3 regions of the Salimicrobium salexigens genome follow, and region 1 is predicted to be linked to each of the others. Evidence: riboswitches for the same ligand, from Rfam matches in the RefSeq annotation. Region 1 holds a riboswitch; each other region holds the start of a gene.
What was found. Region 1 has a riboswitch for thiamine pyrophosphate ahead of thiW (energy coupling factor transporter S component ThiW). Riboswitches for the same ligand answer to the same signal wherever they lie in the genome.
Positions count from the first base shown of each region.

Region 1 (10,683 bases):
GACTTTCTACTGCAAATCGCTTCAAACATTACCATGAACCGACAAATTATAACGAATGGTAGAATGATGCCACCATTCCCGACTACCTTCAGTTACGGGAAGCCGGAACTTTCCGAAAAAAACTCAATTGAGTTTATATAGTTCTATATTATCAGATTCCGGTTGTTTTTACTTCTTCTTTCATGTAATTTTATGGATAAGAATAAAAACAGGAGGGTAGCCTATGATTCTTATTACAGGAGGCGCAGGTTTCATCGGAAATCATATATGCGTGGAACTTTTGAACGAAGGGTATGACATTGCTGTCATCGACAACCTGTCGAACAGTCGAAAAGAGTCCCTGGCGAGAGTCGAGGAAATTACCGGCGGAACGATAACATTCTACGAAAACGACCTGCTGGACCGGAGTGCCCTCGAGGAGATTTTCTCGAAGCACACGATTGAAGCTGTTATACACATGGCAGGTCTCAAATCGGTGAATGATTCGGTCTCCCTTCCTCTCACGTACTACAAAAATAATTTGACGGCTACTTTCGTACTGCTGGAAGTCATGACCGAATTTAATGTGAAAACCATCATATTCTCTTCTTCCGCTACGGTCTACGGGAAACCGGCATTCAACCCGATAACGGAGGACTTCCCGGTGTCTGCCATCAATCCTTATGGAAGAACGAAACTGATGATTGAAGAGGTTCTGGCAGATCTTTGGAACGCTGATTCCGAATGGAGCATTTCCATTCTGCGCTATTTCAACCCGATCGGCGCTCACCCGAGCGGAAAAATCGGCGAGTCACCGAATGGAACTCCGAATAATCTCATGCCTTATGTTGCAAAAGTAGCTCTGGGACAATACGAAAAGCTCACCGTTTACGGCGATGATTATCCGACCGTTGACGGAACGGGGGTACGTGACTATATCCACGTAACAGACCTTGCTCTCGGCCATGTAAAAGCATTGGATAAAGCAATGCAGGGATCGGGTCATGAAATCTATAACCTCGGCACCGGGGAAGGTTACAGCGTACTTCAGCTCGTCCGGGCTTTCGAATCAGCTTCCGGTCGTTCTGTACCTTATGAAGTGACCGGCCGCCGCGAAGGTGACGTAGCCTCCTGCTATGCAAACCCTTCAAAAGCCGAGGAAAAGCTGGGATGGAAAGCGGAAAAATCCATTACCGATATGTGTGAGGACACCTGGCGATGGCGCAGCCATAACCCTTACGGTTATGCTTCAGGTAAATAATCCGAAAAAAACAGATCAGCAGCAGAAACCCGGGTCAGATTGCTACAAACGCTTCCAGGAAACCCCTGTAGCAATTTGACCTATTACCTTTGCCCGATGTTTACAGAAAAGCATTATATGCATTTACGTATCGAATTTTGTTATGTATAATGAACAGATACAGTCGATACATAATAGAGGATCGTTCAGTGAAAGTGAGAGTTATTCCTCTTTGCGGAACGACTCATCTGCACGCACTTATCACTCGTCCGAGCTTCTTAGGCTGTCTTGTCCTTCTGCCCAGGTAGAAGGATTTTTTTGTTTCTGCATTTATATATCGGTCTTAAAACACAAAACCACTCCGGTCACTGCTGAAGTGACCGGAGTGGTTTTGCTATAATAATCGCTGCACACCGCTGAAAGGATCTTCATTACTTGCGATGGCGGAAATAACGCTTATCCCGGCACCGGTCTCTCTAACTTTCTGTACGTTACCTTCGTGTATACCCCCTATGGCGACCACCGGCAAGCCGGCTCTGTTCTGAATCGTCCGAAGTCCTTCTATTCCTATTACGTCTTTCGCATCCTGCTTCGACGAAGTTTTGAACACGGGTCCCACTCCGAGATAATCTGCCAGCTCGTACCGGCTCTGCTCCAGTTCTTCCGGGGTGGATACGGATAATCCGATTATAAGATCCGGGAAACGATCTCTAACTTTTTCTATTTCCGTATCTTCCTGCCCGATGTGAACACCGTCCGCTTTCCATTCACGTGCCAGCTCAATATCATCATTTACGAAAAAAGGGATTTCATGCTCGTGGCATACTTCCCGCAGACGGTGGCCAAGCTTGACTTTTTCGGCGCCCATCAATGATCCTTCTCCTTTTTCCCTGAACTGAAAAGCGGTGATCCCTCCCCTGATGGCTCGTCGCAGAGTTTCCACAGGGTCTTTTTTACAGTTTTGGCTTCCCATAATGAAATAGGTATGAAGATAATCACTCATACATCTCCCCCCAGTTCATCGAGAAGAGAAACGGCGAAAGACCCCGGACCATGGGAGTTCGCTTCCGCCCTCTCCGCAGCTTTATTATAAAATTCCACTGCAAAAAGTACCGCTTTCTCTTTTTCATCCTCAACCGTGAGACAGGCGGCAATCAGCGTCCCGAGGAGACACCCCGACCCTGTAACCTGCGTAAGCAGAGGAGAACCGTAGGAAGACGTTGTATAATTGCCGTTTTCCGCTACTATATCTATTGCTCCCGTCACTACTACGCAGGTGTTCAGTTTCTCCGAAGCCCTCAGGGCGATATCTGTGGAATCTCCGCTTTCTTCCGAATCCACACCTTTCACTTTCAGTGGTATGTCTGCGAGAGCAGCGATTTCCCCGGCGTTCCCTTTCACGACGGCTACGTCCAGCTCTTCTGTTATTTTTCTGACTGCATTTTTCCGGAAGGTACTCGCTCCTGCCCCCACCGGGTCCAGCAGTATAGGAATACCCTTCTCATTAGCTGCTTTTCCTGCTGCTATCATCGTTTCCACGTCACTGCTCCGGAGCGTGCCGATATTCAATACAAGAGCATCGGCCGCCCCTGCTATGTCTGCGACTTCTTCTCTTTCTTTCGCCATGACCGGGCTCCCTCCGAATGCCAGGAGGCCGTTCGCAGAGAAATTCATCACTACTTCATTCGTAATGTGGTGAACCAGCGGTCTCTTTTCTCTTACACGCTCTTCCATCATTTGACCTCCCCCCTTCTGCCGGCCCAGTGATTCGTAGGGCCGCTCCCTGAACCGAGGTCGAAAGAATGACGGATAGCTTCGGTAATAAAATGTTTAGCCTTCTCTACAGCTACAGGAAGCGTCCGTCCCCGCGCCAGATTCGCCGCGATAGCCGAAGCATACGTACAGCCTGTGCCATGGGTATTATCCGTTTTAATGCGCGCTTCTCTGTATGTCCTCATAATTTCTCCGTCATACAATACATCGACAGCTTCTCCATCCAGATGTCCGCCTTTAATGAGCGCGCCGCGGCTGCCGAGTTTTTCTACAAACAGTCCTGCCGCTTCTTCCATATCAGCTTCTGTCTTAATAGTCATCCTAAGCAGCGTTTCCGCTTCCGGAATATTCGGAGTGACGACATCAGCATGAGGAAAAAGATATTCGGAAAGCGCCTCCCTCGTCTCCTCTTCCATAAGAGGATGACCGCTCGCAGTTACCATGACGGGGTCACAGACGTATGGTTTCCGCCGGGCCCCGATCCATTCCCCTACTGTGCGTGCAGCTTCTTTCGATGAAATCATTCCGGTTTTGATAGCATCCACAGGCAGATCCTCCTCAATACTTTTAAGCTGAGCAGTAAGGAATGGAACAGGTACGTGATGAACCTCCCGGACTCCCATAGTGTTCTGGGCGGTCAAAGAAGTCAGCACAGACATTCCGTACACCTGCCATTCTTCCATCGTCTTGATATCCGCCTGAATCCCGGCTCCGCCTCCGGAATCGGATCCTGCGATTGTCAGTGCTGTATATGGTCTCATCTCGCCGCCTCCTTTCCTGCAGGCCATTCTTCCAGTGAATAGGACATTTCCCAGAAAGCGAGTTCCAACTGACAGCTTTTCCGGAAAGCTTCTTTCATTTTCCGCCTGTCTTCCGGAGATGCCCGCTCCGCTTCCTCATCCAGACGTTTCATCATGTAGCCGGTGGTTTCGGCAATAGAATCATCGGCATAGAATTCAATCCACTCATAGAAAGGATGGTCCGATTCCGGAGAGAAACGCCGTTTCAATTCTTTTCCGATTTCATCGTAAGTCCACGGACAGGGAAGCATAGCCGCAATTGTTTTTCCGAGCAGACCTTCTGTGGCCACACTCTTCATGTGAGCACGATAATGATCCGCTGTCGGTGGCATCGGATAACCCTGAAGATTTTCGTACGGGGTGCCTGCGTAATCGCTTAAATTGCGGTGTGGGTGCATCTCATCCCCCAGCACAAAGGCGATCTGATTATGAAAAAATGTTATATCCTCCCGACTGTCGGATTGGGAAATGGCCGTGCCATAAAGGGTAAGGAAGGTATTCAAGTATTCATAGTCCGCTTTTACGTAGTGAGCCACCGCTTCTTTCGGCAGTTCACCTTCGCCAAGACCCTGTACAAACGGGTGATCGAAAATCGCCTGAAATACATCTTCATTTTCTCTTCTTAATTCTTTCGTAAATGACATAAAAATAGCCTCCTCGTTTAGTATAAAGGAAGCCCCCATGTGCAGAGTGCTTCCCTTCGGCGGCATGACCCGCATCAGGTTCAAAGGGACTAAGGCAAAACCTTATCTCAGCGATATCCGCGCCCCCAGCAGTTCAAATAATTAAGTTGTCACGATAGCTGTCTGTTTCAGCCGGACTGCGACCATCCAGCCTATCAGCGCCCCGGTCACGGTACTTACAGCGAATGAAGGTACAAAAGCGAAAACCCCGGCGCCTGTACCCATCAACAGATTGGCGATCGGTACGGAAGCAAGAGATCCGAATAATCCTGTCCCGATGATTTCACCGGTTACCGCTCCCCCGATACGCTTCGTGTAGTGATATGTCACTCCCGCCACAAAAGCCCCGATCATACCCCCCGGAAATGCTAGCAGAGTGCCGAGACCTAACAGGTTCCGCAACACAGCTATCAGGAAAGCTATCGTCACCGCCGGCAGCGGTCCAAGCGTAACGGCAGCAACGACGTTGACGGCATGCTGGACCGGATAGGCCTTTGCTATTCCGGCCGGAAACCACAGCATCTGTGCCCCGAGCGTTCCGAGTGCAGTAAGCACAGCCATGGTCGTAAGCAGTTTTGTGCGATTCATAATTCTCCCCCCTTTTATCCCAGGCAGAAGAAGAAGCAAAAAAACCGGGTCCTGAATTACAGGACCCGGTTCGTCAATGGTATGTTGACTACTTCCCCACGCTGGTATGAGCCAGATCAGGTCCAGAGAGTCGGAAAGTCATTCTTTCCTCTCAGTCCGTATCACGGACACCCCTAGTAGTTGATTACTTATTCACTTGGACGATACCAGTATAACAAAAGCCAGAATCTTTTGCACCATCTGAACCGTTTTTTCGAAAATATCAGTAATTTCCACAAGGAGGCATTGACAATCCCGGAGAGAGTAATAGAATTTAGAAAAAGCAGTCTTTTTGCTACAGTAAGGGGTGTAAGCAATGATTCGCATCGACAATCTTACCCGGCGGTTTCCGAATGGCAAAGGGATTTTCAACGTCTCTTTTGAAGTACAGGAAGGGGAAGTGTTCGGGTTTCTCGGACCTAACGGATCTGGTAAATCCACGACTATCCGTCATCTCCTCGGGTATATGAAACCTCAAAAGGGGAGTGCTGTAATTGACGGTTATGATACGTGGAAGAATCAGGCGAAAGCACGGGGAAGAATCGGTTATTTACCGGGGGAGATCGCTTTTCTCGAAGGAATGACAGGGAGCGACTTTCTCGATATGATGGCAGGAATGCAGGGGATCACGGACAAGAGCAAACGGACCAGCCTGATTCAGCGTCTCCAGTTTGATCCCGATGCTCCTATCCGGAAGATGTCCAAAGGGATGAAACAGAAGATCGGAATCGTTGCGACATTTATGCACGACCCCGATGTATATATTCTGGATGAACCCACCTCCGGACTGGACCCCCTTATGCAAAAGCTTTTCGTCGAGCTCGTGCTGGAAGAGAAGGAAAAGGGAAAAACCTTTCTGATGTCCTCCCACAGCTTTTCGGAGATTGAACGAACGTGCGATCGTGCAGCTATCATCCGGAATGGAGAGATTGTTACGGTCAAGGATATACACGAACTGCAATCCATGCAGCGTAAGGTCTTCGATGTCACACTGACCCGGTCCGAAGATGTTGAAGCTATGAAGGAATCCAGGCTTTCCATTAAAAAAACGGAGGGGTTATTCGTACGGGTCGAAGTCCAGGGGGACTTTGATAATTTTATCCACGAATTATCGAAGTACAGCGTCAAAAATATCAGTGCCGGCACCCAGAGTCTGGAACAGATATTTATGGATTACTATGATGCAGAGGAGGCCGGGTCATGAATTTTCCGCTTTATAAACAAATGATGAAATCAAATATTAAATTATTCCTCGGCTTCGGTCTCGTTTCCGCTATTTATGTAGTTCTTATGACGTCGCTGTTCCCCCTCTTTGCGGACAATCTCGATGAAATGGAAAGCATGATGGAACTGTTCCCTGATTCTCTATTAAGAGCTCTCGGACTGGAAGCTTTCGGCAACTATGGCCAGTTTATTTCAGCGGAATACTACGGATTATTCTACCTGCTTATTTTGGGTGTGTTCAGCGTAATGAGTGCGGTGCAGTTGCTGGCAAAACTTGTGGACCGGGGTTCCATGGCTTATCTCCTTTCCACCAGAATCTCCAGGGTTCAGATTGCTTTTACTCAGATGATGGTTCTGCTGAGCGGTCTTATCATTATACATGTCCTGAATTTCGGCGGGGGACTGGCTGCCGGCGAACTGCTGATAGATGAGCAGAATGCGATAGCCATGAAAGATTTTTTTCAGATCAACTTTGTGGGGTTTTTGTTATTTTTTGCAGTAGGGGGGTACTCTTTCCTCGTGTCTTCCCTGCTGAACGATGAGAGGTCGGCGTTAGCGACAGCAGGCGGGTTGACCTTCCTTTTTTACGGAATGAATATGATTGGAAAGATTGTGACCGATGTCGACTGGTTACGGAACATCACTCCCTTTTCGCTTTATGAACCCGGAAAAATCGCCGGAGGAGATGCGGAAGTATGGACATCTTCTCTCATACTTACGGGTATTGGAATCCTTGCTTATACTCTGGCAATCGTTCTGTTCAGGCATCGGAACCTCCCGTTGTAAAAGTCTGCCATACAGGAAGATCGATACTCAGGTTCAAAAGGAATCAGGCCCCCGGCATGTTTCTTTCACCTGTTTTCCGGATACACGACCACCCCGTCTTTCTCGATGATAGGCATCGCTCCCCACCGGCCCTGCTCGTGTTTTACCAGGGAAATTCCATCCTTTTCATCTAAAATATGATAGACATCCCATCCGTTCGCTTCCAGCCAGTTACTGACAAGCAGTCTGTGACAGCGGGACGGGTGTCTTTCCGCACAAAAATACGCAACATCCTTCTCACCGGCCAGTGCTTCGAGCCCGACTATTCCTTCCCTGAACTCCTCCGTCAGTGTATAGTCTGCATAATTGTGAAAGGACTGGTTCTCCCAGGCTCCGTTCACCTCCGACTGCACGTGGCCTGCTTTATTGCGTCGTCCTGCAAGGAGAGGGTGGTAGGAGTATGAAAACCCTCCCCCCGCCAGCCACTTCTTCATGTTCTCCTGATTGAAATGGGGAAACTTACGACTCGCCGGAAACGCCCGTACATCCGCCACCGCATTCACTTTCGCCTCTTTCAGCATAGAAAGAAAGAACTGTTTCGAGTGGGAAGAGTGTCCAATCGTATATATGTAAGGTTTCCTCATTCCCGGGAACCCTGCTTTAACCGGCGAACCTCTTCTTCCAGTCTGGTAATTTTTTTTGCGTTGATCTCGACTACTGCGTAAACAATCCCTATCACAAAGCCCAGGATCGCTCCTCTCCACCCAAGAGTGATCAGCCCGACGAACGCTGCCATCAGTATGTAAAAAAATATCATTCTTTTCCTCCCCTTCTAAATCTTTCTGAGTTTCTTTCCGCTTTGTTCCTTATTTCCTGTTTAAAGTCCCGAACGTCTTCTTCTGAAAGATTTTCCTTTTCCACCAGTGTTTCTCTGCGCTTTTTTCCGTATTCAATGACGAGCTCTTCTTCTCTTTCCACAAGTCCCGTCATGTCCCCGAGAAGCACTTCTTTTTTATTGAAAAACGGGCCATTGCGTATGAGTACAGCCTGGTCATCGACTGTTATATATTCTTTTCCCGATCTCGTAAAAAAGTAGAAAGTGTTTATTACCCCGGAAATAATGATGACTCCTGTCACAATTTGGATGAAACTGAGAAGCAGAGGGGAAGGGTCTATCGAGGCCATAGTAATAATGTTGGCTGCAACAGCAGCCATTGCCTGCCACAGAGATTTGAGGCCCTCACGCTTCCACTTCTTGGAATTTTTATAACGATACTCCATAGATACCCTCCAATCAAGATACCGATTATAACAGAGACTGTAGATCGGCGAATGTTTCAATCGTCTGCTCGGCCCTGTCCACCTCACCAAATCCGTAGGATGCGTAGTAGAAAGGAAGGCCTGCACTTTGAGCGGCTTCTTTATCTCCCGAGGTATCCCCCACATAAATCGGGCTGTTAAGATCGTTTCTTTTCACCACGAGCTGAATATTCTCTGCTTTGGAGAGGCCGGTACGTCCAGGATTTTCAAAGTCCTTAAAATATTTCTCCAGCTGATGGGCCTGAAGAAACGCTTCAATATAGCCGTCCTGGCAGTTACTTACGATAAACAGAGGATAGTTGTTATAAAGGTGCTGCAGAGTACGTTCCACCCCTTCGTATAATTCCCCACCCTGTTTTTTAATTACTTCGATCTCCGCTTCAAAACAATTGTGGATAATCTTTTCACCCTCAGACTGATCAAGATGCGGGAATAACTTCTTAACTACTTCTTCTGTTTGGAGTCCCATTATAGATTCCATATCTTCCCGACTAAGTTCTTTTTCTTCGGGACGATGTGCCTGAATTGTTTCATTCCAGGCATCTTTCACCGTGGAAATGGGATCCCATAGAGTCCCGTCTAAATCAAAGATAACACTATCCATGAATCATCACTCCTTTTTACGGCCCATAATCTTGCATCCGTTCCGTCCTGAACAGGCAATGAGCAATTTGTTATTTTCGTAATCTTTCCTGTACCCTATATGGACAAAGACTCGTGGCAAGAGAGCGATTTCGCCTCCCTCTGTGCATTTTGTTTGTCAGTCGGCGAACATTAAGTTTCCCTGTCTCAACTGTTTTGAAATCTCCTCCGGGTCAGGACAGACAGTGGGCTGGAAATCAATCAGTATCATCGAACGTTCCCCCTTCATTTCTTCTTTCCCTTTCGTTACGGGAGCAACATAATGACTGACCATCGGATCGAACACTCCATATGATTCGAGAGGGGAAGTCAGCGTCATCTGCTTCAGCAGCTGTTTCTCGTTTACGTTTTCCGGTACTTCTCCCGCTACATGAGGAGTGCCTATAGCATTCCCGCCCCCTTCTGCGTTCTGACGATGGACAAGATGGGCGAACGTGAATGGTTCCCCGTCCTGATGGAGATGGTTCGGAGAAGACACTGCAATTTCCTGTTCATTATCCACTTCCAGTTTCACAAAATGAACCCCGGCGTGAATAGGGAGAAGAAGGTCTTCCTCTCTCCAGAACGTCTGTCTGTAATCGAACAGAATGATGTCATCAAGCAGACGGTTCTCCCGCATTTTCTCTGAAATAGCCGGAAAATCACGGGCGCTGTCCGTATATTCAGGGTTGAAGCTCCCCTGGAAATACTTGTACATTTCTCCCTCTTCGGTCCGAACGGAAGGCAACCACTGGACATGGCCTGTGCCCGGTATAATCACCGCTCTCCCGTATCTTCTGTATCTGTTCAGTTCCTGCGCATACGAGTCTGCCGGCAGCGTAGCGAACTCCTGTTTGATTTCCTCCAGCTCTTCTTCAAGGTGACGGGTCTTCAGTATATTTTTCAGATCGTAATATTCATACCCGAAACGTTTCAAATAACTCACTTTCTTCTCCTCCTGTTGCTCATAATAATACTTTTCTTATGGTGTAAAATACCGCCGGTCAATATTGGCTGATTCAAATTAAAAACCGGTACGTACGAATGCCGGAATCGTCACTTTCTGTTATTGATAGTGTGAAAAATGATAAACGTAATCAGAAAGAAGAATACAAGACCGGCGCCGATCAGCATATCAATCACAAATTCCAATCCCCTCTTCCTCCTTTCCCGTACAGTAAAGCAGTATCAAACACATATTCTCACGTCTGAAATTATTTTATCATAGAAAAAATCCCTCTGCTTAAGCAGAGGGGGAGGCAGGAGTCATTCCGGCAGCGGAGTCTTTTCCGAAATGAAACCTTTCGTTACCATTTCTTTCCGGAAATCTTTCTGAATCTCTTCCTGCAGCAGAAGCACATCTTCTTCAATATAACCACCAGTCGCAGCCACCGAATGATTAGAAAAAAATCGTCGTGTGATCGATCCGTAAGGGCTTTGCCCGGACGTGCTTCTGCAAGCCTTTCCCGTGACAGGGTCAGAATCAAAGCACCTGAGCTCCAGACCCTGGGCATGCTGAATGGTCTCTTTAACTTTTCTTTATTCATTACCTTACTAAAGAGAAACATACCCTTCTTTATTCAAAACTCTGTCAGAAATTATTCTTTTGTTGCATAGACAAGGATATCTTTCCCATCTATAATGTGGGTAT
Region 1 covers NZ_FTOK01000001.1:283,165-293,847, reverse strand. Annotated here, with positions in the region: gene BW931_RS01500 (glycoside hydrolase family 191 protein) at 1-62, shown strand, start outside; gene galE (UDP-glucose 4-epimerase GalE) at 224-1,240, shown strand; gene thiE (thiamine phosphate synthase) at 1,614-2,222, opposite strand; gene thiM (hydroxyethylthiazole kinase) at 2,219-2,956, opposite strand; gene thiD (bifunctional hydroxymethylpyrimidine kinase/phosphomethylpyrimidine kinase) at 2,953-3,753, opposite strand; gene tenA (thiaminase II) at 3,750-4,436, opposite strand; TPP riboswitch at 4,471-4,573, opposite strand; gene thiW (energy coupling factor transporter S component ThiW) at 4,578-5,063, opposite strand; TPP riboswitch at 5,140-5,248, opposite strand; gene BW931_RS01465 (ABC transporter ATP-binding protein) at 5,419-6,306, shown strand; gene BW931_RS01460 (ABC transporter permease subunit) at 6,303-7,112, shown strand; gene BW931_RS01455 (DUF488 domain-containing protein) at 7,178-7,735, opposite strand; gene BW931_RS13445 (hypothetical protein) at 7,732-7,908, opposite strand; gene BW931_RS01450 (hypothetical protein) at 7,905-8,372, opposite strand; gene BW931_RS01445 (HAD family hydrolase) at 8,398-9,015, opposite strand; gene BW931_RS01440 (2OG-Fe dioxygenase family protein) at 9,172-9,978, opposite strand; gene BW931_RS13750 (hypothetical protein) at 10,299-10,424, opposite strand.

Region 2 (10,683 bases), 99 kb from region 1:
CATTTCGTCCGTATCAAGGATAAAGCGCCAGGAAGCTCCGTGATCCACTTTCCCGTTGCCATTATATCCTGCCGCTCTCACCGTAACCCGGCTGCCACTCACGGGCAACGATTCTTTCCGGTTATAAAACTTATCAAGGAAAGCTATATTTGAAAGAGGGTGTGTGAATTCCACCTGGTGATAATCTCCCCACGCCCACTCCTCCAGATTCTTCCCGTAATCCTCCTGAAGCTTATTGAATGAGTCCCGGAAGGCCTGCGTAATCACTTCCCCGCTTCCACCTGCTTCCTCCATCCATGCGGATTCTTTTCCTTCTCTTTCCATACGGAAAATTTCGTCCGTCGTCTGTGCTTTCCCGTGAAATAACGAATCGATATCATCAGGAATACTTGCGTAAAGACGATCCTCTATTTCATTTAACCAGTGATGGAAAAGCAAGGGCTGTGGAGCTTCTTTGTTATCCTCATAGTTCCATTCCTTAAGCAATTCCAGAGCTTCCTCTTCTTCCGCCGTCAGATTATTCTCATTCATTTCTTCCACGAAGAATGGAACAAATTCCTCAGCCTGCAGATTTTTAACATCCATCTGCATTTTCTTCACATCCTCCACAGTTACGGCGTCATCTTCCTCCAGCATTTCAGCTATCCGTTCATATCTGTAAGGCTGCGCCCAATTATTCGTAATATGGTAAGGGTACTCTTCTGTCGTGATTTTATTGTTCGCTGTAGCGATCCATCCCCTGTCCGGATTGACAACTGTCGGTAATTCATCGAAAGGAATGAAACCTTTCCACTGATCCTCTTCTTTCCATCCCCTTAAAGGAAGGCCGGCATCGTCCGGGTTATCGTAAACAGGGATCTTTCCATTCGCCTTATATGCTATAGTACCGTTACTTGAAGCGAACACAAAGTTCTGAGCAGGAGTATGAAAGTCTTCGAGTCCTTTTTCAAATTCTTCCCAGTTCGAAGCCTGATTAATGTTGAGTATGGCTTCCAGTTCTTTTGAGGGGTCATGTGCCGTCCAGCGCATGGATAAAGCTTCCCCCTCCCCGGCTCCTTCTGCGAATTCATTAATGATCGGCCCGTTTCTCGTTTCGACCACTTCATATTCTATCGTTTCCCCGCCACTTACTTTTATCGGTTCCTGATGCACCACAGCATCCTCCCACTTTCCTTCGAACTGAAATTGTTCACGGTTTTCCGGATTTCTTTTCTCGACGTACAGCTGTTGCACATCAGGACCGACGTTTGTCACGCCCCAGGCTACGTCATCATTATGACCGAGAATGATTCCCGGTACCCCTGCAAAAATAACACCGCTCACGTTGTGGGAAGGAGCACTCAGTTTCATCTGATACCAGATCGAAGGACTGGCGATTCCGAGGTGAGGATCATCAGCAAGCAGAGGTTTCCCGGACTCCGTTCTCTCTCCGCTTACCACCCAGTTGTTGCTGCCATTAAAAGGGTTAGGCATGACCGCTTCAGTAAAGTCTCCCGCTATATCAAGATTTACATCATCGAGCACAGCCGGTTTATTCTCCGGGTAATGAGCCATCACTTCGGAGGCCTTCTCTTCAGAAAAATTATTCATCGCGTAATACTGAAAAGCCTGGCGTTCCCAGTGCCCTCCAAGGTCATGTGCCATAAATTTTCCTATTGTCAGAGAATCCACCGGTGTCCACTTCTCAGGTTTCGCCTGCAGAAGTGTAAATGCCGGGGGAAGCCGGTTTTCGGCATCCGCTTTATCAATGTATGCATTCACTCCCGAAGCGAATGCCTCCAGAGCCGCCTTTCCTTCTTTGGAATATTCTTTTAAAGATGCTTCGGCCGCTCTCCTTAATCCGAGCGCTCGAAAAAACTTGTCCTGTTCCACCGTAGAGGACCCGATCAGCTCACTCAGTTCGCCGGAAGCCTGACGACGGGAAAGTTCCATTTGCAGCAGGCGGTCCTGAGCCTGTACGTATCCTTGAGCCATATATAAATCTTCGACGGAATCCGCTTCTATGTGAGGCACCCCTTCCTCGTCCCTCAGAACAGTAACTTCGGAAGACAGCGCTTCCAATTTAAGTTCGCCTTCCGTATCAGGAAGCGTTCGCTGGATAAACACTATAATAAACAGAGCTGCCGCCAGAATTAACACACCTGCAATGACGGCTGCTCGAGTCAATACTCTCTTCCAACCCGTTTTTTTCACTTTTTTCTTCCCCCTTTTACTACATTATAGTCAGTGTTCTTACAAAAGAACAGAATATTTTGGACCCTGGCACCTTTGAAGAGTACAATGATAGTCAAAAGGAGGCGCATTTATGGAGTTTGTTCTATGGTCGCTTATTATTGTATTGTTTCTCAGCAGCTTTGCAAGTCTCATTTTCCCCATCATTCCCGGGCCACTCGTATTATGGGCCGGTTTCCTCCTGAGTATCTGGCTGGACGGTCGGCTATCCGTCTGGTTCTGGGCGGGTGCAATAATTCTTACGGTTTTACTCATCGTATCTGATATGGTAGCAAACAGTATTTCCGTCAAGAAATACGGGGGAAGCAAATGGGGCGAAGCCGGAGCAGTCGCAGGTGTAATCGCCGGTTCGTTCATCATACCTCCTTTCGGAATACTGATTGTTCCTTTTGTTCTGGTTTTCGTTATCGAACTGGGCATCGAAAAAAATACCCGTTTCGCCTTCCGCGCAGCTGTCGGAACGCTTATCGGTTTTCTCAGTGGAACTGCAGCCAAGTTTATAATTCAGATGCTTATGATCGGGTGGTTCATCTTTTCATATTTCAACTGACACAAATCATTTAATACATAGCCAAAAAATTCCGGTCCCGAACGTATCAGGACCGGAAATCTTATAATCGCAATAACAATTTATGCCGCCTGGACATTAACAGACTGATTACGACGGCACTCGCTATAAAGGAAGGGAGCATATACCCGCCGTTATAAAGCAGAGAATAAATCCATACCGGCTGACCTTCTGCCAGGTAGCCGAAAAATATCATCCCCGCCCCGAAATGAGTAAGGAAGCGCAAGGCACTCCCGATGAATGTTCCGATAATCACATACACAAGAACGAATTTTACGTTGTTGTTCTTCGCGCTTGCTTTCAGTTGGGAAGACACCACTCCTGCGACCCCGATAATGGCGAAAGCTACAACGTAGTCGAGAAAAGCCTGGACGGGGTGTACGATAAATGCGCCCGTAAAAAACTGAAAGAAACCGAACAGTAATCCTGTGATCATACCACCCGAGACGCCCCAACGGAAGGCCATCAGAATAACCGGTATCATAGCGAATGAGATGGATCCTCCCTGAAACCAAAGCTTAATGGATAAAAAAGGAAGAATATCAAGCAATAGAGCAATTGCTGCAAATATTGCACCTTCCACAAGAAAAAGTACGCGCTGTTGTTGCATTGTATATCCCCTTTCTGAATACACAAAAGAAGCAATGCCTCAAAGGGAAGCTTTCTGATGAAGGCTCCCACCTTTTAAGCATTGCTCATCAAAAAAGCCACCATTCCTGCGCCAGTGCTAACTGACAGGTTCGAAGGGTCTGAACTTGCGTCCACTCTCAGCCGTTAGGCTCCCCTTGAAGGCTCTATTCTCCGTGTTTTGTTACTTTCTATCATAACGTACTGATCAGAAAAGTACAAATTCAATTTTCCTTGGCATTGAAATACTTTTCAAAAAACTCCAGAGTTCTTTCGATGATCAATTCCTGGTCATTATCAAGAGTTGCCACGTGGTAACTGTCTTCCAGAGGAACCAGTTCTTTTCCTTCCGAAAAAACCATGTCGAATATCGTCTGACTGTTCTCCGGAGGAACTATGTGATCTTCTTCGGAAGCGAAAACTAAAAGAGGAGCCGACACTTCGCTTAACTGCTCGTGTACTTTAGCCATGATGTTGGTCAGATGGTTAAGGGAACGGACGGGTGTTTTGTCATAGGCGAGTTCAGTAGCTCCTTCTTTTTTGATATCAGAACCTATTGCATCAATGAAACGGGATTCAGAATCCGCCAAGCTGCTCATGTCAGGTACATCGATAGCCGGATTGATAACCGCGACTCCATCCACCTCTCTCGTAGAAGCCAGATAAAGACTTAATGTTCCCCCAAGAGACAAGCCGGTGACGAATACACAGTCACATCGGTTCTTAACCCATTCAAAAGCCTCTTCTGCCGAGCGAATCCAGTCTTCTGCAGTGGATTCTTCCATATCATAAGGAGTGGTTCCATGCCCCTTAAGTCTCGGACATGCCACCGTATACCCATGTGCTGTATAGGCATCCACAAGAGGCTTCATGCTCTGAACTGTTCCGGTAAAGCCATGTAATACTACGATTCCTATTTCATTCCCTTCGTTAAAAACAGCTTCTGCACCCTCCATTACGTTCTGATTCATCCCTTCCATCCTCCCTGTCTATTATAGAAATACTATTTCTTTACTCCCGAACATTAATGTCCCCGGATATACTGGACATCCGGGGGGGTAGATCTCGTGCATGTTTTAAGTTTGTCATTTAATATTAAACTGTGTCACTGCAGCCTGACCTTCCAGGTAGAATGCCTCCACCGAATTCGTATAAACGGCGACGCCACTTTCGAGAAACCACCATCTGTCACGTTCCAGCTGCTTGGTTATAAATTCAGTAGCTTCCCGTTTGGTCATTTCCTCACTGATTTCCAGTTCATGTTTCACTTCACGTCGACTATCCAGCAATAACACCATATGCCAATTCTTTTTAGCTTCTTCGGCCATTGTTACATCCACTCCTTCATATGTAGGTTTCCAATCATTATTACCCCTAATACGTACAAATTAATCATAAAATATTAAATTTCTGTACCGCCGACTTTTCAATTAAAAATAATTTTCTAAATTTTTAACAAAATGTATTGACTTACTTTCCTGTTGTTATATAATACAAATTAAGAAATAAAACTGTTATGAAACAGAAGAGCATTATACATAACAGTAAGGAGGCTTATTCTTTGGGAAACTATCAATCCATCGGTACTTATCAAGTCGACACTGTATTATATCAGTTTATTGAACAGGAAGTGTTACCCGGTCTCCCCCTCTCTTCGAAGGAAGTGTGGGGAGGGCTCACAAAAATTCTTGATGAATTCAGCTCTGAAAACAGCAGACTTTTGCAGACCAGAAACCAATTACAACAGAAAATCGATGAATACCACAAATCAGCTTCCAATGAAGATTATCTTTCTTTTTTAAAGTCCATCGGTTATCTGGAAGAGAAAAAACCCGACTTCAAAATCAGCACAACCAACGTAGATTCTGAAATGAAGGAACAGGCCGGTCCCCAGCTCGTCGTGCCACTGACAAACGAAAGATATTCCCTCAATGCAGCTAACGCACGCTGGGGCAGTATGTATGACGCTTATTACGGTACAGATCTGATCGCTGAAGAACCCGGTATCGAAAAAGGTTCTTCCTACAATCCCGAGAGAGGTAAAGAAGTAATCAGACAGGGACGGATTCGACTGGACGAGTGGTTCCCTTTGGCAGAAGGAAGTCACCAGGACGCAGTGAGATATGCGGTAGTGAACGGGGAATTGTGTGTGGAACTTACTGACCGTTCCCGAAAGAAACTTAAAAACCCTTCTTCCTTCCTTGGCTGTCAGGGGGACTGCCGCAAACCGCAGGCAATACTGCTTAAACATAACGACCTTCACGTTGAACTGCAGTTCGATCGTAATCACCCGGTCGGCCAGATAGACGATGCAGGAATTAAGGATATCCAACTGGAATCCGCCATCACAAGTATTATGGACTGCGAGGACTCCGTCGCATGCGTCGATGCCGAAGATAAAATCAAAGCTTATCGTAACTGGCTCGGGCTGCTTAAAGGAGACCTTACGACCACGTTCGATAAAAAAGGAGAAACCATTAAACGCTCTCTTCATAAAGATCGGAAATATCGCACTGCGGAGGACGAAGAGCTTCACTTGAAAGGCAGAGCACTTATGCTTGTCAGAAACGTAGGTCACTTAATGACAAACCCGGCAGTTATCGACAATAACAACAATCCGGTGTATGAGGGCCTGCTCGACGGTTTCTTCACCAGCCTGATCGGTATGCACGACCTGAACCTGAGACAAAATTCAACGGAAGGTTCTATTTACATCGTCAAACCGAAAATGCACGGATCGGAAGAAACGGCTTTTACCAATAACCTGTTCAATAAAATAGAAGATGTTCTGCAATTACCGAGGTATACCCTGAAAGTCGGGGTAATGGACGAGGAACGAAGAACTTCCCTGAATCTTCACAACTGTATTTTTGAAGTGCGCAACCGGGTGGTGTTCATCAATACCGGCTTCCTGGATCGTACGGGGGATGAAATCCATACGTCCATGGAAAAAGGACCTATGATTCCTAAAGGAGAAATGAAAGGAAGTGAATGGCTCAGCGCTTACGAAGCAGCCAACGTACGTACCGGTATAAAAGCAGGGTTCATCAAAAACGCTCAAATAGGTAAAGGGATGTGGGCTAAACCCGCAGAGATGAAAGCTATGCTTGCAGAAAAAATCAACCACCTGAAAGCAGGAGGAAATACAGCATGGGTGCCGTCCCCGACTGCAGCCACCATTCATGCGATGCATTATCATGAAGCATACGTCCCTGATATTCAGAATGATATCCCGAGGGATGACCCTTCCGAAATGATGCTTACTATCCCGGTGGCTACTCCCCCGGAAGATAAAGAAGTTGTACTGAATGAAGTCAGAAATAATGCTCAGGGGATTCTCGGATATGTCGTGCGCTGGGTGGAACAGGGTATCGGCTGTTCAACTGTACCTGATATCCATGACACCGGCCTTATGGAAGATCGTGCAACATTGCGCATTTCGAGTCAGCACATAGCGAACTGGATCAGACACGGTGTAGTCTCTGAAGAGGAGGTAAAACAGATAATGAAACAAATGGCAGAAGTGGTCGACAGACAAAACGAGGGCGATCCGAATTACAGGAAAATGAGCCCGGATTTTGAACAATCTATCGCTTTTCAAGCCGCTTCCGACCTTGTGTTTCTCGGTACAGATCAGCCAAACGGTTACACTGAACCGATTCTTCACAGACGCCGCCTTCAATTTAAAGCCAGCCAATTTACCAAAACTGTATAAGGAGGAGATAAAAAATGGAAAAATACCAGACCTTCACTAATTCGTGCCACAGATGCGGTGTCGATCACAGCAGTCATAAAGAAGCAGTTGAATGCTGCACCAACGCAGACGGAAACTCCTGAATTCAGCCTGAGTAAAGGAGGGCTCCGGGTTCGACGCCCTCCCCCATATTAGTTTTTCTGTTGTATAACAATACTAATTATATATTAAAGGAGAGATTTTAAATGAACAGAGAAGAACAGATTAGACAGTTGGAAAATCAATGGGCAAGCGAACGTTTTCAGGGAGTGGAACGTCCTTACAGTGCAGAAGAAGTATTGAAACTTCGCGGTTCTGTCGTAGTAGAACAGACGCTGGCTCGCATGGGCGCTGACCGCCTTTGGAATTTGCTACATAAACGTGACTACGTAGCCGCACTCGGGGCTTTAACCGGTAACCAGGCTATGCAGCAAGTTAAAGCCGGTCTCGAAGCTATTTATCTGAGTGGCTGGCAGGTAGCTGCCGACGCCAACCTTTCCGGTCAAATGTATCCCGATCAAAGTCTTTATCCTGCTAACAGTGTACCGCAGGTTGTGAGAAGAATTAACCAGACATTTCAACGCGCCGATCAGGTGGAACACGCGGAAGGAAAAGGCGATAAAAACTGGTTCGCTCCGATTGTAGCGGATATGGAAGCCGGGTTCGGTGGCCCGCTGAACGTATTTGAACTGACTAAAGGCATGATTGAAGCCGGAGCTGCCGGTGTGCATCTCGAAGATCAGCTCGCCTCCGAAAAGAAATGTGGTCACCTGGGCGGGAAAGTTCTTCAGCCTACTCAGACCGCTGTAAAACATCTCATTTCTGCTCGACTGGCTGCTGACGTTATGGACGTCCCGACCGTCATCATAGCAAGAACAGACGCCAACGCTGCCAACCTGATTACGAGCGATGCCGATCCGTACGACCATGAATTCATTACAGGAGAGAGAACAGCCGACGGATTTTATCGCACCACTCCGGGAATCGACCAGGCCATTTCCCGCGGGCTCGCTTACGCTCCTTACGCAGACTTGATCTGGTGTGAGACTTCGGAACCTAACCTGGAAGAAGCACAAAAATTCGCAGACGCTATACACGAGAAGTACCCGGGCAAAATGCTGGCTTACAACTGTTCCCCATCGTTTAACTGGGAGAAAAAGCTTGACCAGGAAACGATCGGTAAATTCCAGGTGGAGCTCGGTAAAATGGGATACAAATTCCAGTTCGTCACTCTAGCAGGGTTCCATGCATTGAACCACAGCATGTTCGAACTGGCCCGCAAATATAAAACCGAGGGGATGGGTGCCTACTCCGAACTGCAACAGGCTGAATTCGCTTCGGAAGAAAATGGTTATACAGCTACAAGACACCAGCGGGAGGTCGGAACCGGTTACTTCGATGAAGTGTCAATGGCAATTTCCGGAGGGACGTCTTCCACTACAGCTTTGGCCGGATCAACAGAAAGTGAACAATTCGTGACTAATAAATAGGCACTGCAAAAACCCCCGGATACTGGTATCCGGGGGGTTCCTTTAATATGATTCGCTGACAACTCCTGCGTTATTCCGTTCGTTGTTCAGCCTTCCATTATTTTGATGGCTACTTTCCTGGACCTCGGGCCGTCGAATTCGCAGAAATAGACTCCCTGCCAGGTACCGAGCACAAGTTTTCCGTCGTCTACGAGTAACGTCTGGGAGTGGCCGAGGGTACTTGTTTTTAAATGAGAAGCAGTATTGCCCTCTGCGTGCAGATCTTTACGGTGCGTCCATGGATACACTTCATCCAGGCGCATCAGCATATCTTTTTTGACATCCGGATCTGCATTTTCATTTACGGTAATACCGGCTGTCGTATGCATGGATTGAACAATCACTATACCGTTCCGGAGATTGCTTTTTTGTAATTGCTCTTCTATCTGCTCCGTGATGTCCACCATTTCACTGTGGGAAGAGGTAGTTACAGAAATCGTTTCAAGCATGCTTACAGTCCTCCTTCTGTCTTAGCGAACTCTCTCAGCTCACTATATCGCTCATTTTCTTCCGTGTGTACATGATGCGGAGATTCTTCAAAAGACTGAGTAGAGATATCCACCCTTACTTCCGCTTCGTATACATAAGTAGCATTACCCTGAAGCTCCACTTTGTATTCCTCATTATCATGCACGATACATTGAACCATTCCGCCTTTGTTCATAACCGTAACAGGGAGGTCAGGATTATTTCCTGCAACTATGACCGAAACGATGCTCGAAGCTGACATGGCCGTACCGCAGGCATTCGTGAGTCCCACCCCGCGTTCGTAAGTCTGTACAAAGATTTTGTTGTCATCAATTTTTCTAACAAAACTGACGTTTACACCATTCGGAAACAGGTGAGGCGAATTATTCGCTTTTTTTCCGATGTTTTCAAGAACTTCTTCATCCAGCTCCGTAACCACCGATACTATATGAGGATTTGGTACACTAAGGGCGGTGAACGTCTGATCTTCTGTCAGGTCACGGAGGACAGTGTCCACGACCTGTTCCGACTCCGCTTCCATTGGGAGGGAAGACGCAGAAAATGAAACAGGTTCAATTGCGACGGAGAAAGTCGCTATCCCTTCATAAATGTCACTCACCCGCTCTACCGGGAGTACAGCTTTCGCCGTTTCTATATGCACTTTCTCTTTTCCGGTTTCCTCTATAATATAACGGGCTACACAACGGAGACCGTTTCCGCACATCTCCGCTTCACTGCCATCCGAGTTGAACATACGCATACACACTTCAGCCTTACTGCTTGAAAGTACATAGAGGATACCATCCGAACCGATGCCTTCAAGCCGGTCACTGAGAAGGAGAGCCACTTCCTTTCTGTCCTCATCTGTTAAACTTTCTTCTAATTTCCTTTCATCTATCATAATAAAATCGTTGTCCGAACCATGACATTTAATATACGGTATATCCACAAATATTCCTCCTGTTTTTGTCTTTCATCATATCATATATCAGGCAGATCTTCGCTTCATCAGCCAGAGGAAGTAAGGAGCGCCGAGAACAGCTACGAGAATGCCGGATGGTATCTCAGCCGGAGCCAAAAGAGTCCGGCTGAACAGATCAGCCACCACCAGAAGAAGTCCCCCTATCATCATCGCTACCGGAAGCAGCCGCTGATTAACTGTACCTACAAAGAGACGTGCCGCATGGGGGGCGATCAGACCGATAAATCCGATGGCTCCGACAGCTGCAACGCTGCTCGCAGCCAGGAGCGTCGCTATTAGTGCCATTTGAAAACGGACTGAACGCACATCCAGACCAAGCCCTTTCGCAGTGTCATCCCCAAGGGCCAGAACGTCCAGCTTCCTGATGTAGAAGAAAAGGACAGGAATCAAAAGCAATACCGGCCATAACAAGTAACTGAGCCATTCACCGTATCCTGTTGCATACGTCGTGCCGGAGAGCCATGTCAAAGCCGAGGCAACACCCAGATCGGCACGGACCACCAGAATCTGGATGATCGCCTGACCGAAAGCACTTACTCCGATA
Region 2 covers NZ_FTOK01000001.1:382,528-393,210, reverse strand. Annotated here, with positions in the region: gene BW931_RS01980 (penicillin acylase family protein) at 1-2,193, opposite strand, end outside; gene BW931_RS01975 (DUF456 domain-containing protein) at 2,306-2,782, shown strand; gene thiT (energy-coupled thiamine transporter ThiT) at 2,844-3,410, opposite strand; TPP riboswitch at 3,497-3,596, opposite strand; gene BW931_RS01965 (alpha/beta hydrolase) at 3,652-4,398, opposite strand; gene BW931_RS01960 (hypothetical protein) at 4,513-4,755, opposite strand; gene BW931_RS01955 (malate synthase G) at 4,989-7,142, shown strand; gene aceA (isocitrate lyase) at 7,367-8,650, shown strand; gene BW931_RS01945 (secondary thiamine-phosphate synthase enzyme YjbQ) at 8,737-9,138, opposite strand; gene dapF (diaminopimelate epimerase) at 9,141-10,106, opposite strand; gene BW931_RS01935 (iron ABC transporter permease) at 10,146-10,683, opposite strand, start outside.
Region 2: another riboswitch for thiamine pyrophosphate. It lies ahead of thiT (energy-coupled thiamine transporter ThiT); the one in region 1 lies ahead of thiW (energy coupling factor transporter S component ThiW).

Region 3 (10,683 bases), on a different contig from region 1:
AAATAGCTGCTTTTATTGCGGAAGATCTTTACACCTTTCCCAAAACCAGACTCACGTCGATCACTTTATCCCCTGGTCTTTCATCCAGTCGGATAATATATGGAATCTCGTATTATCATGCAGGGCCTGCAACTTGAATAAAAGCGATAAATTGCCCGATTATAATTATTTAGAGTGTATTTTAGAACGTAATGAACACTTAAAAGCGGAGCCCGTACTCCTCTACGAGGACCGCAGCCTATACAACTACCGGCCGGAAAAATTGAAGTTACTGTACGAATACTCGGAACAGAACGGTTTTGAAGAAAGATGGTCTCCATGAACGAAGAAAAAGAGCTCTGCCAATTTCGCAATGATTGGCAGAGCTTTAATTATATTACGTGTCAGTTGTTTATGAATCACCATTCTCTTCTTCTTCAATATGTTCGGCGATTTTACGGTGTTTCGCTATATCCTTGCGTTCGCGGGTCTCCCTGTAGTCACTTCTGATAGTCATCAGCAGCGAGACGGCGACTACGAAGAGGACAATCGAGAATGGCAGTGCTCCAATCAGAGAAGCTGTCTGCAATCCATTCAGACCGGCACTGATGATCAGCACAATAGCTAACAGAGCTATCATCGTCCCCCATATTCCTTTGATTACTACAGAAGGGTCTCTGTCTCCCTGTGTCGTCATCATACCGAGTACGAAGGTAGCCGAGTCGGCAGAGGTGACCAGGAAGGTGAACAGTAAACAGATGGAAAGGAAGGAAAGAATACTTCCGAGCGGCAGCTGCTCAAATAGGGAGAAGAGAGCAGTCGCTTCGTTCTCCGCCACGGCTGCGGCAATCTGTGTGCCGTTGAACAGATCGGAGTGGATGGCTGTCCCGCCGAATATCCCGATCCATATGATTCCGAGAAACGGCGGCGTGACCATAACTCCAAGTACGAACTCGCGGACAGTACGCCCTTTGGAAATACGGGCTACGAACATTCCGACAAACGGTGCCCAGGCGATGGTCCATGCCCAGTAGTAGACGGGCCACTCCTGCACCCACGTACTTTCACTATAATGTCCGAGGCGGAGACTTGCCTGGAAGAAGTTCTGCAGGTAATCCCCTATCCCTGTAGTAATAGTGTTAAGTATGAAGCCTGTCGGACCTATGAACAAAACGACGACCATGAGTAAAAGAGCGAGGCCGAGGTTGACGTTACTTAAGTATTTGATCCCCCGGTCAAGACCTGAAAACGTGGAGACCATGAAAAATACGAACATGGCCAGTACAATCAAAATTTGCGTCGTCTGCCCGGACTCGATACCGAACGTTGCTCCGAGTCCGCTGTTGATCTGCAGAACACTGAGACCGAGAGTGGTAGCAACCCCCATAACGGTCGCGATGACCGCGATGGTATCAATACTGCGCCGCAGAGATTTCTTGCCGGTTTCTCCTATGACGGGGTTAAGGGTGTCGCTCATAAGACTACGTTCTTCCTGCCGGTAAATGAAATAGGAGATGGCAAGACCGACGAAGGTAAATGAAGCCCACTGGTGGATGCCGTTATTGAAGAAAGCGTTCCACATGGCGATACGGGCAGCCTCCGCTGTCCCGGCTTCCACTCCGGGTTCAAATGGCGGGGGAGTACCGAAGTGCGTCATCGGTTCGGCAACGCCCCAGAAAACGATACTGACACCGAACCCTGCACTGAACAGCATGGCAATCCAGGTGTAGAAAGGGTATTTCGGGCGTGTCTCGTCACCGCCGAGACGGATGCTTCCATACTTACTGAAAGCAAGGTAGAAGTTGAAAATGATGAGAGCAAATACGAAGATAAGGTAGAACCAGCCAAACGTGTTAGCTATAAAGCTGTACACTGTGTCTGCCTGGGTTGCTAACGTATCCGGTGCCAATCCTCCCCAGATAGTAAAGGCTAAAATGATGAGGAAAGAAGACCAGAAGGTCGTGTTCATAAACTTATACTTTTTCTTCTTAGTTGCCACGTGATTTCCTCCTTGGTAGGTATAAGACGTAGTGATGAGTGGTTATTCACTTTTTAATGTTACAGGGATAACACCCCAAATGTAAAGGCTTTATCCCACATAAGCTATTAGTTGTTTCGGAGATGGTAATTTGGGAAAATGAAAGAGGTACAGTATGTAAGGAGAAAGGAGAGGTATCAGTGAAAATAGCGGTATTTGGAGGTACGGGCTCCACCGGTCTCCGGCTGATAGATAAGCTGCTCGGTCGCGGTCACGAAGTGTACGCCTATGCCAGAAGTCCGGAAAAGTTGTATCCGATGGAGCACGACCGGCTAGCGATAATCGAAGGTACACTGGATGAACGGGAGAAAATCAAAGAAACGGTAGACGGAATGGACGCCGTCATCAGCCTTCTAGGTCCTTCCGGGCGCGTTAAAAGGCAGAGGCTCAGTGAAGGAGTCATCAACATCGTAGAAACGATGGGAGAAACAGGAACAAAACGGTTTGTCGGTATTACGACGGGCATCGTCAAGGACCCGAATGACGAGAAAGACTACCGCCGAAATGCGGTCGCTTCCGCACTGCGCCTCGGCTTTGCCAACAATCAGCGTGAAATTGAACGTATGGCCACAGCTATCCGGAGTACGGATCTGGGCTGGACACTGGTACGTGCCGGCTTCCTTACGGACAAAGCGGAGAAGCCGCTTAAAATCGGTTATTTAGGAAAACATGAAGTAGGAATGAGTGTGTCGCGTGCGAGCGTAGCCCAATTTCTCGCAGACTTGGCAGAAACAAACGACTATGTAAGGGAGTCACCTGTTGTAAGTAACTAGAAAGGCGGGATTATATGAAAAAAGTTCTTGTTGCCGGAGCGAACGGTCAGATAGGAAAACATCTCGTCCGTCTGCTTCAGGAAAGTGAACAGTTCGAAGCTAAAGCGATGATCCGCGATAAAACACAGGCATCCTTTTTTGAAAACCTGGGTGCAGGAGTGGCTGTTGCGGATCTGGAAGATGAAATCGATGTGCTTGCCGCATTGATGGATGACGTGGATGCCGTCGTGTTTGCTGCCGGGTCCGGACCTCATACCGGGAAGGATAAAACCATCATGATAGATCTGGACGGAGCCGCGAAAATGATGGAAGCAGCGAAACAGAAAGGCGTAAGCCGCTTTGCTCTTATCAGCTCTTTCGATACGAGGCGCGGCAGCTGGGGAAGTGAAGACTTCCGTCCGTATGCGGCCTGTAAGTTTTATGCGGACGAATGGCTCCGCGCTTCCGGTCTGGAGTATACCATCATCCATCCGGGCCGCCTTACCAATGACGAAGGTACGGGGAAAGTGAACGCAGGCGAGGAAATTCCGCGCGACGAAGTCCCGCGGGAAGATGTCGCGAAAGTTATAGTGGAGACGTTGAACAGTCCTCATCTTGTTAACAAGGAGTTTCAGGTTACGAAAGGCGAATCTCCCGTAATGGAAGCTCTGAAAATGGTGTAAACGTAAATATCGAGCGGAAAACGACGGTTTACAAAATTTTCTGCATGCTTTATGATAAATTCAAACAACAAAAAACTGCATATCGTTTCATGCACTGGGGGAGCCGGCTCACGGCTGAGAAGAATTGAATTCTGACCCTTTGGACCCGATCTGGTTAGTACCAGCGTGGGGAAGTGCAGTCTGAATAAAAACGGCAAACTCTTTTAATGATACAGACTGCGTCCCGCGAATCGGATGCAGTCTTTTTTGTTTTATTAAAAGGAGGAATTATGTATGAGTCAGCAGCAGGAAAATGTGAAAATTGCAGGATGCTCTTTTTCGGTTCACCCGATGAGTGATGACTTCAAGGAAAAGATCAAGGGAGCTCTGGAAAAAATCGATACTTCAAAAGTATGGATGAATACGGATGAAGTGACGACGACGGTACGCGGGGATATCGAGCACGTATTTGACGTGACGCGGGCAGTGTTCCTGCGTGTAGCCGAAACAGGGGTACACACAGCCCTGAATGCAACGTTTTCTGTCGGGTGCCCGGGAGATTCCGAGGGTGACCAATATACCGGGCATAAAGAAAAGCCGGAAAACGGGCTGTGGGATCTGGATCAGTACACCGGCGCAAAATTCTCCCTTTACCCGATGGGTGGCGGAAATTATATGGACGTTATATACAAGGGGATTGAACGTATGAAAGAAAGTGGGATTGAGGTCTCCGAAGCTCACTATGCCACTAAGCTGTCAGGGGATACGAATACGATGTTCAAAGGTCTTGAAGAAGTGTTCAGCGACACAGAGAAAAGTGGTTCTTCCCATACCGTAATGACTGTAGCGATGTCCGCAAACAGTCCATCCCAGGAAAGAGGAAATAAATGAAGAATTGGAAACTGAAGGAAATAGTGGTCATGTCGGTACTTTCCGTCGTATTCGCAGTCGTTTACCTCGCTTTTCTCCCTGTGGGGAAAATACTGACGGGTTTCTTCGGACCAATCGGTTATGACTTTATCTTCGGCATCTGGTTCATCGTTTCTATTATCGCTGCTTATATTATCAGAAAACCCGGCGCCGCTTTTCTTTCCGAAACCATTGCGGCTACTGTCGAAGTACTGCTCGGGAACGCAGCAGGTCCCATGCTTCTGATCAGCGGAATGATCCAGGGTCTCGGTGCGGAATCGGCGTTCGCCATGACCGGGTATCGCCGCTACAACCTCGGGACACTTATGTTCTCCGGAATGATGGCCGCCGTCTTCAGCTTCGTCTGGGGATACTTCCAGTCCGGGTACGCAGCACTTGCCGGCGGGTATGTACTGCTGATGTTTGTGACGCGCCTTGTCAGCGGAGCGATTCTTGCGGGAGTGGCCGGAAAAGCTCTGAGTGACGCTCTGGCGAAAACCGGCGTTCTTTCGGGATTTGCTCTCGGCAAAGAAAAACGGAAGAAGCATGCTGCATGATGAATGTACAAAATTTGTCCCTGCAGTACGATGATATGGATGCCCCGATTCTCCAGAACGTAACGTTCTCGCTCGGGGAAAAGGAATGTGTACTTCTGCTCGGGGCAAGCGGTTCGGGAAAAAGCACGCTCAGCCGGTGCCTGACGGGAATTTATCCGAAAGAGCTCGAGGGTACAATGGAAGGAGAAGTGACGTTTGAAGGTAAGCCGGTCAAAGATGCTGCCACCGGGACGATGAGCCGGAGAGTAGGGACTGTATTTCAGGACCCGGAAACGCAGTTCTGCATGCTTACGGTGGAGGATGAAGTGGCGTTCGGGCTTGAAAATATATGTGTTCCTTCTGAAAAGATGGAAAAGAGAGTGGAGACTGCTCTTGAGGAGGTGGGACTCCTCCACAAGAAGGAAGCGGCGGTCATTTCTCTTTCCGGGGGAGAGAAACAGAAGCTGGCCCTCGCCTGCATACTTGCTATGGAGCCTCCGGTGATCGTTCTGGATGAACCGACAGCGAATCTCGACCCCGTAGCTACCGATGAATTTGTTTCTCTGCTCCGTTCTTTGAAAGAGTTGAAAAATGTAACGATTTTCGTTATTGAGCATGACCTTGACCCCTGGATCGATATAACAGACCGGGTGCTGATGCTTGGAAGAAACGGCAGTCTGTTTTACGACGGCCCTCTGCAGCAGGGGGTCGATCGTTATGCCCGTTCTCTTTACGAAGAAGGGATAGCTGTGCCTGGAGCTGTAAGAGTGGCGATGGAATCCGGAAGAACCGCTCCGCCGTACCCGCTTACGGCCCGCGGACTTGCTCCCGGACTTTCCGCTCCTTTGAAAGCACCACCCCACAGGGAGAACGGTCCCTCCCTCATGCAGGCATCGGGAATCAGTTACAAATCTATCTTCTCCAACGTGAATGTAACGATTTCCGAAGGTTCTTTTACGGCGGTCACGGGACCTAATGGAAGCGGAAAAACCACCCTGTGTCGGCTTCTTGCGGGCATCGATCCGGTCTCCTCCGGAAGAATCACCCGCCCCTTCCCGGACAAAGACTGGTTTCAGCATGCAGGATACGCCTTCCAGAACCCTGAACACCAGTTTCTCACGGACAGTGTATGGGAGGAACTGGCGTACAGCGGGGCGGAGGATGAGAAAATAGAGGAACTGCTGGAGTGGTGTGGACTTACGGACCGAAAAGAGTTTCATCCTTTCACGCTGAGTCAGGGGGAGAAGCGGCGGCTGAGTGTGGCGACTATGCTCGTGAAGAATCAGGAAATACTTTTTCTGGATGAGCCTACGTTCGGACAGGATGCAAAGTCCACCAGCCGTCTTATGAATCTTCTCGAAGAAAAACACCGGGCGGGTACGACGATCGTAATGATTACTCACGATATGGATCTCGTCGATCGCTATGCTACCAGGGTCGTGGTTATGAAGGACAGAAAGATAGGCTTCACGGGGGATCCGGATGAATTATGGAATGAAGATCTGGCCGCCTTTCAGCTTAAGGAACCTTTTCGTGTAAGGACGAACAGGCTGATAAAGGGGGATATGTATGTACCTCAATAATCTGAATCCGAGTGTGAAAGCTCTTACTATTTTGGGACTTGTGGTAGCACTGGCTTTGCTGTTTGATCCGGTGACTCCCGCGCTGTTCACCTTGTGCACGATTGCCGTAACTTTTCTGTTCGGTGATTTCCGCCGGAAATACTACCTGTTCTATCTGATACCTTTTACTATATTCGCTATCGGTATGCTATGGACGACGATCGCTTTTGCGGACGCGCCGAAAAACCCTGCTGAAACGATCGGTCTCATCTGGTGGGAAGTGCCGCGGGAGGATGTGCTTGTGGCGTTATCTCTCAGTTTCCGTGTCCTCGCCTTTGCAACGATGTCTCTTTTATTCATTTTCACAACAAACATGGTGGAATTCCTGCTAAGTCTGATGCAGCAGCTCCGGCTTCCCCCGAAGCTGGCTTACGGCATCATGGCGGGGTACCGGTTCCTGCCGATGCTCACGACAGAATTCCGGCAGATCCGTGCCGCTCACAGGGTGCGCGGCATGGGTCGGGAAAGCAGGTGGAAACGTTACCGGCGTTTTGCCGTACCTTTACTGGCCGGGGCGATCCGCAAAGCGGAAAGGACGGCTGTAGCTATGGAATCGAAAGGATTTACCGGCACCCGGGAGCGGACGTTCTACCGGAATATTCGTGTGCGGAAGAAAGACTGGCTGTTCCCGGCCGGTATGGGGGCGATCTTCCTGCTGCTGATTCTGCTCAGCCTCCGGTTCGATTATTTCTCCTGGTATCAGGGGCAGCTGTGAGTTTTCACTCTGTTCCTTCGTACTTAGGGGCATTCTTTGATAGAATAAGGAGAGCATAGTAGAGAGGAACATAGAGTATGGTAACGAACAGGAAAATCATTAATCCTGCCGCCGGAGCGATTGTGATGGCGTTCGGGATTTTTTTGCACACGAGTATGAATCTTCTCCCATTCCCGCCGATTATGAGACCGGTCTTTATTTCTTTGTTCCTGACAGGAGCAGCCGGTATCCTCATAGCTCTGGGGCTGCAGTTTTCAAGCAGAGAGTTCCGGAAAGGGTTTTTGAACAACCCCGTGAATTTCTTCTCGATGGGGACGTGGGTGGCCGGCATTTCGGTTTCTGCTAAAGTGATCCTTCTTTATTATCCGGATTTTGCACCCGTCGTAACAGTCGTTATCGCACTGAACACGCTTTTATATGGCTATTACATCTACCACTGCCTGAGGCATTTCTATAACTTGTGGAGAACTCCGGAGGCTCATGCCCCGCACGGAGTGATTTTGCTTGCCGCTGTCGCCACGCAGTCGCTCGTTATCGTGTGGAACGTACTCGTACAGCCGGACATCCCGCCTCTCGGTGTTCTGTTCGGACTTTTAATGTATACAGCAGGAGCGATAGTCATCATCCGTCATTACTTCTGGAATTCAAAAGGGACGCTCGCGGACGACTGGAGTAATACGAACTGCATTTTTCACGGAGCGCTCTCCATCAGCGGGTTCGCCATGGTCATCTCCGGATCTTTTACGGAAGAGACGATTGCGATGTTCTGGTGGGGGACTTTCGCAGTCCTCCTTTTCATTGAAAGTATAGAACTGGTACGGGCCCGCCGGCGTATCCGGAAGTACGGATGGAGGGAAGGTGTGTTTACATATCACATCTCCCAGTGGTCGCGGAACTTCACATTCGGTATGTTTTTCGCTTTTACATCCCACGTTCATACAGGACTGCTGCTCAACGTGTGGGGGTGGGTCGTCATACTTCTGCTGGCAGCGGAAGTGATCATTTTCATGAAACAAAAAACGGAAGGCGCCCCGGGAGGAGCCCATCCGTAACGTTATTCTTCGAGCAGGCGTTCTTCGTCCCTGCTGTGAATCTCATTAACAATCATTAAAGCGTTGAATTTATTGAGAATGTGCCCGTAGTCGTTCGTCGTCTCTGCTTCTTCCTTAATCTGACGCACAAGTATACGGAGGATATCATGGTCTCTTGTGAGCTGCATGATGTCCTCTTTTTTGTCCGGCTGATTGTGAGCTATTTCGTAATAGAGGCCCCCCTCCTCCTCCTCGGCATCAGCATGACTGAGTATTCTCGTCTCCCAGTAGTCGACAAGATCCTGGATACACGCTTCAATTTTTTGATTGTCCTTTATTTGCATAGACTGTTTCAACTGGTCGGTTTTCTGGACAGCTCCGCTCAAGCCTCCTTCGTGGATGGCATGGTGGGGCTGTTTTTTTCGTAGAGATGGTCCTGACACTTTGCATCGTCCCCTTTCTTGTTATTTATCATAGCATACCCGGGGGTCTGTCCGGCATCGGGGGATTCCCTTAATTTATCAGTTAGGGGAAGTTTCCGTAAAAAAACAGGGAGTTCCCTAATAGGTTTAATCATTGCCATCTTCTATAATTAAGATAAGAATTCAAAGGGAGTGGATAATAGTGAGGACGATGACTGAAGATATGCTGGTGGCAGATATAGTAACGGATGTTCCCCAGGCGGCTGATCTTTTCCGGGAGAAACGGATAGACTTCTGCTGCGGCGGACGCGTGTCGCTGAAAGAAGCTTCCGATAAACGCGGGGAAAATGCAGAAGATATTCTTCATACCATCAACCAGCTGGCGAGAGACAGAGAGATCTCAGGTCCGGTCGAACCCCAGAATATGACGGAAGAAGAACTGATGGGACTTATAGAAGGCAGATACCATAACTTTTTGAGGCAGGAACTTCCATCACTGGCTCCATACGTGCTTAAAGTTTCGAGAGTGCACGGAGGGAAGCACCCCGAGCTTAACCGTATCAGAGAAATCTACGACGGCCTGCACAGGGAGCTGCTTCGCCATACCGAGGAAGAAGAAGAGGTGGTATTTCCACAAATTCGTCAGTACAAAAAGAATCCTGGTGAAGAGAGAAAAGAGCTTCTTGCTCCTCATGTTGAAGGTCTGGAAGAAGAACATGAGAAAACCGGTACACTGCTGAAAGAAATCCGCATGCTGACTAATGATTTTCAACCGCCGGAAGGAGCCTGTAATACATTCCGACTCGTTTTCACGCGCCTCGGCGAGCTTGAAAAAAACACTTTTGAACATATTCACCTGGAGAATAACGTATTATTCAGTAAAGTAAGAGAGCGGTTCTGACTCATATGAAAATGTTTCTCCTGTTACTTTTGTTTTCGGCATCGCTACTCGGAGGATGTTCGCAATCAGAAGAGGAAGGAACTGTAATATTCGCTGCCTCAAGCTTATATGAAACTCTCGAAAATATGAGGGGAAGCATTGAACAGTATACAGGTAAGGCCGTTACTGTTCACTATGGTTCAAGTACCCAGCTTCTTCATCAGGTGAAACAGGGAGCACAGTTCGACGTGTTTTTATCAGCTTCCCCCTATGATATGGAAGAGATGACAGACGGAGGCTATACAGACGCTTCGTCTGTCCGTACATTTATAAAAAATGATCTTGTCCTGGTGACGGGTGATAGAGAAACACCGGAACACCCGGAAATTTTTTTGAAACAAAAGGGTATCGGTTTTCTTGCGCTAGGGGAGTTGAACAGGGTTCCTCTTGGAGTTTATACGAAGAAATATTTGGAGAGCGAAGATGTTAAGACGGCCGCAGATACGACCCGGGTGTACGGGAAGGATGCATTTCAGGTCTTTCGCTACGTACGGGTGAAGCAGGCGGACGCGGGTATTGTTTATGGTTCGGACGCAAGAAGGACAAGCTATCCTCACACGCCTCTTGAATCCGGGGTCGATATTCATTATCAGCTCGGTGTCAGTCACGGGGCGGGAGAGGAGGCACGTGACACAGCGGATTGGATGATGTCGCCGGAAGCGATGGACATGTTCCGGGAAGGTGGCTTTCTTCCGGCCGGGGAGGAGAAGGTAGTATGGAGGAATGGTGGTCGCCGGTAGGGCTTTCGTTAAGAGTGTCGATTCTGTCGACCCTGCTCGTTATTATAACGGGAACGTGGGCCGCTTTCCGGATGAAGAAGACAGCCTGGAAAAGGAGAAGTTGGGTGGAACCGTTTTTTATGCTGCCGATGGTTCTTCCTCCTACGGTTCTCGGTTTTGGACTCGTCTATCTATTCGGCAGGAATGGACCGCTCGGACAGGTGCTTGGTCTTGTCGACATGCACATATATTTTTCATTGAGCGGAGCCGTCCTGGCTTCTGCTGTCGTATCCTTCCCTCTTATGTACCAAAGCGCAAAAGCCGCTTTCCAGAAAGTGGATGACGGCTACATACATGC
Region 3 covers NZ_FTOK01000008.1:72,590-83,272, reverse strand. Annotated here, with positions in the region: gene BW931_RS10590 (HNH endonuclease signature motif containing protein) at 1-322, shown strand, start outside; gene BW931_RS10585 (BCCT family transporter) at 392-1,978, opposite strand; gene BW931_RS10580 (NAD(P)-dependent oxidoreductase) at 2,158-2,790, shown strand; gene BW931_RS10575 (SDR family oxidoreductase) at 2,805-3,452, shown strand; TPP riboswitch at 3,539-3,641, shown strand; gene BW931_RS10570 (YkoF family thiamine/hydroxymethylpyrimidine-binding protein) at 3,726-4,322, shown strand; gene BW931_RS10565 (ECF transporter S component) at 4,319-4,897, shown strand; gene BW931_RS10560 (ABC transporter ATP-binding protein) at 4,897-6,459, shown strand; gene BW931_RS10555 (energy-coupling factor transporter transmembrane component T family protein) at 6,446-7,213, shown strand; gene BW931_RS10550 (TDT family transporter) at 7,291-8,265, shown strand; gene BW931_RS10545 (hypothetical protein) at 8,268-8,687, opposite strand; gene ric (iron-sulfur cluster repair di-iron protein) at 8,878-9,567, shown strand; gene modA (molybdate ABC transporter substrate-binding protein) at 9,573-10,346, shown strand; gene modB (molybdate ABC transporter permease subunit) at 10,322-10,683, shown strand, end outside.
Region 3: another riboswitch for thiamine pyrophosphate. It lies ahead of BW931_RS10570 (YkoF family thiamine/hydroxymethylpyrimidine-binding protein); the one in region 1 lies ahead of thiW (energy coupling factor transporter S component ThiW).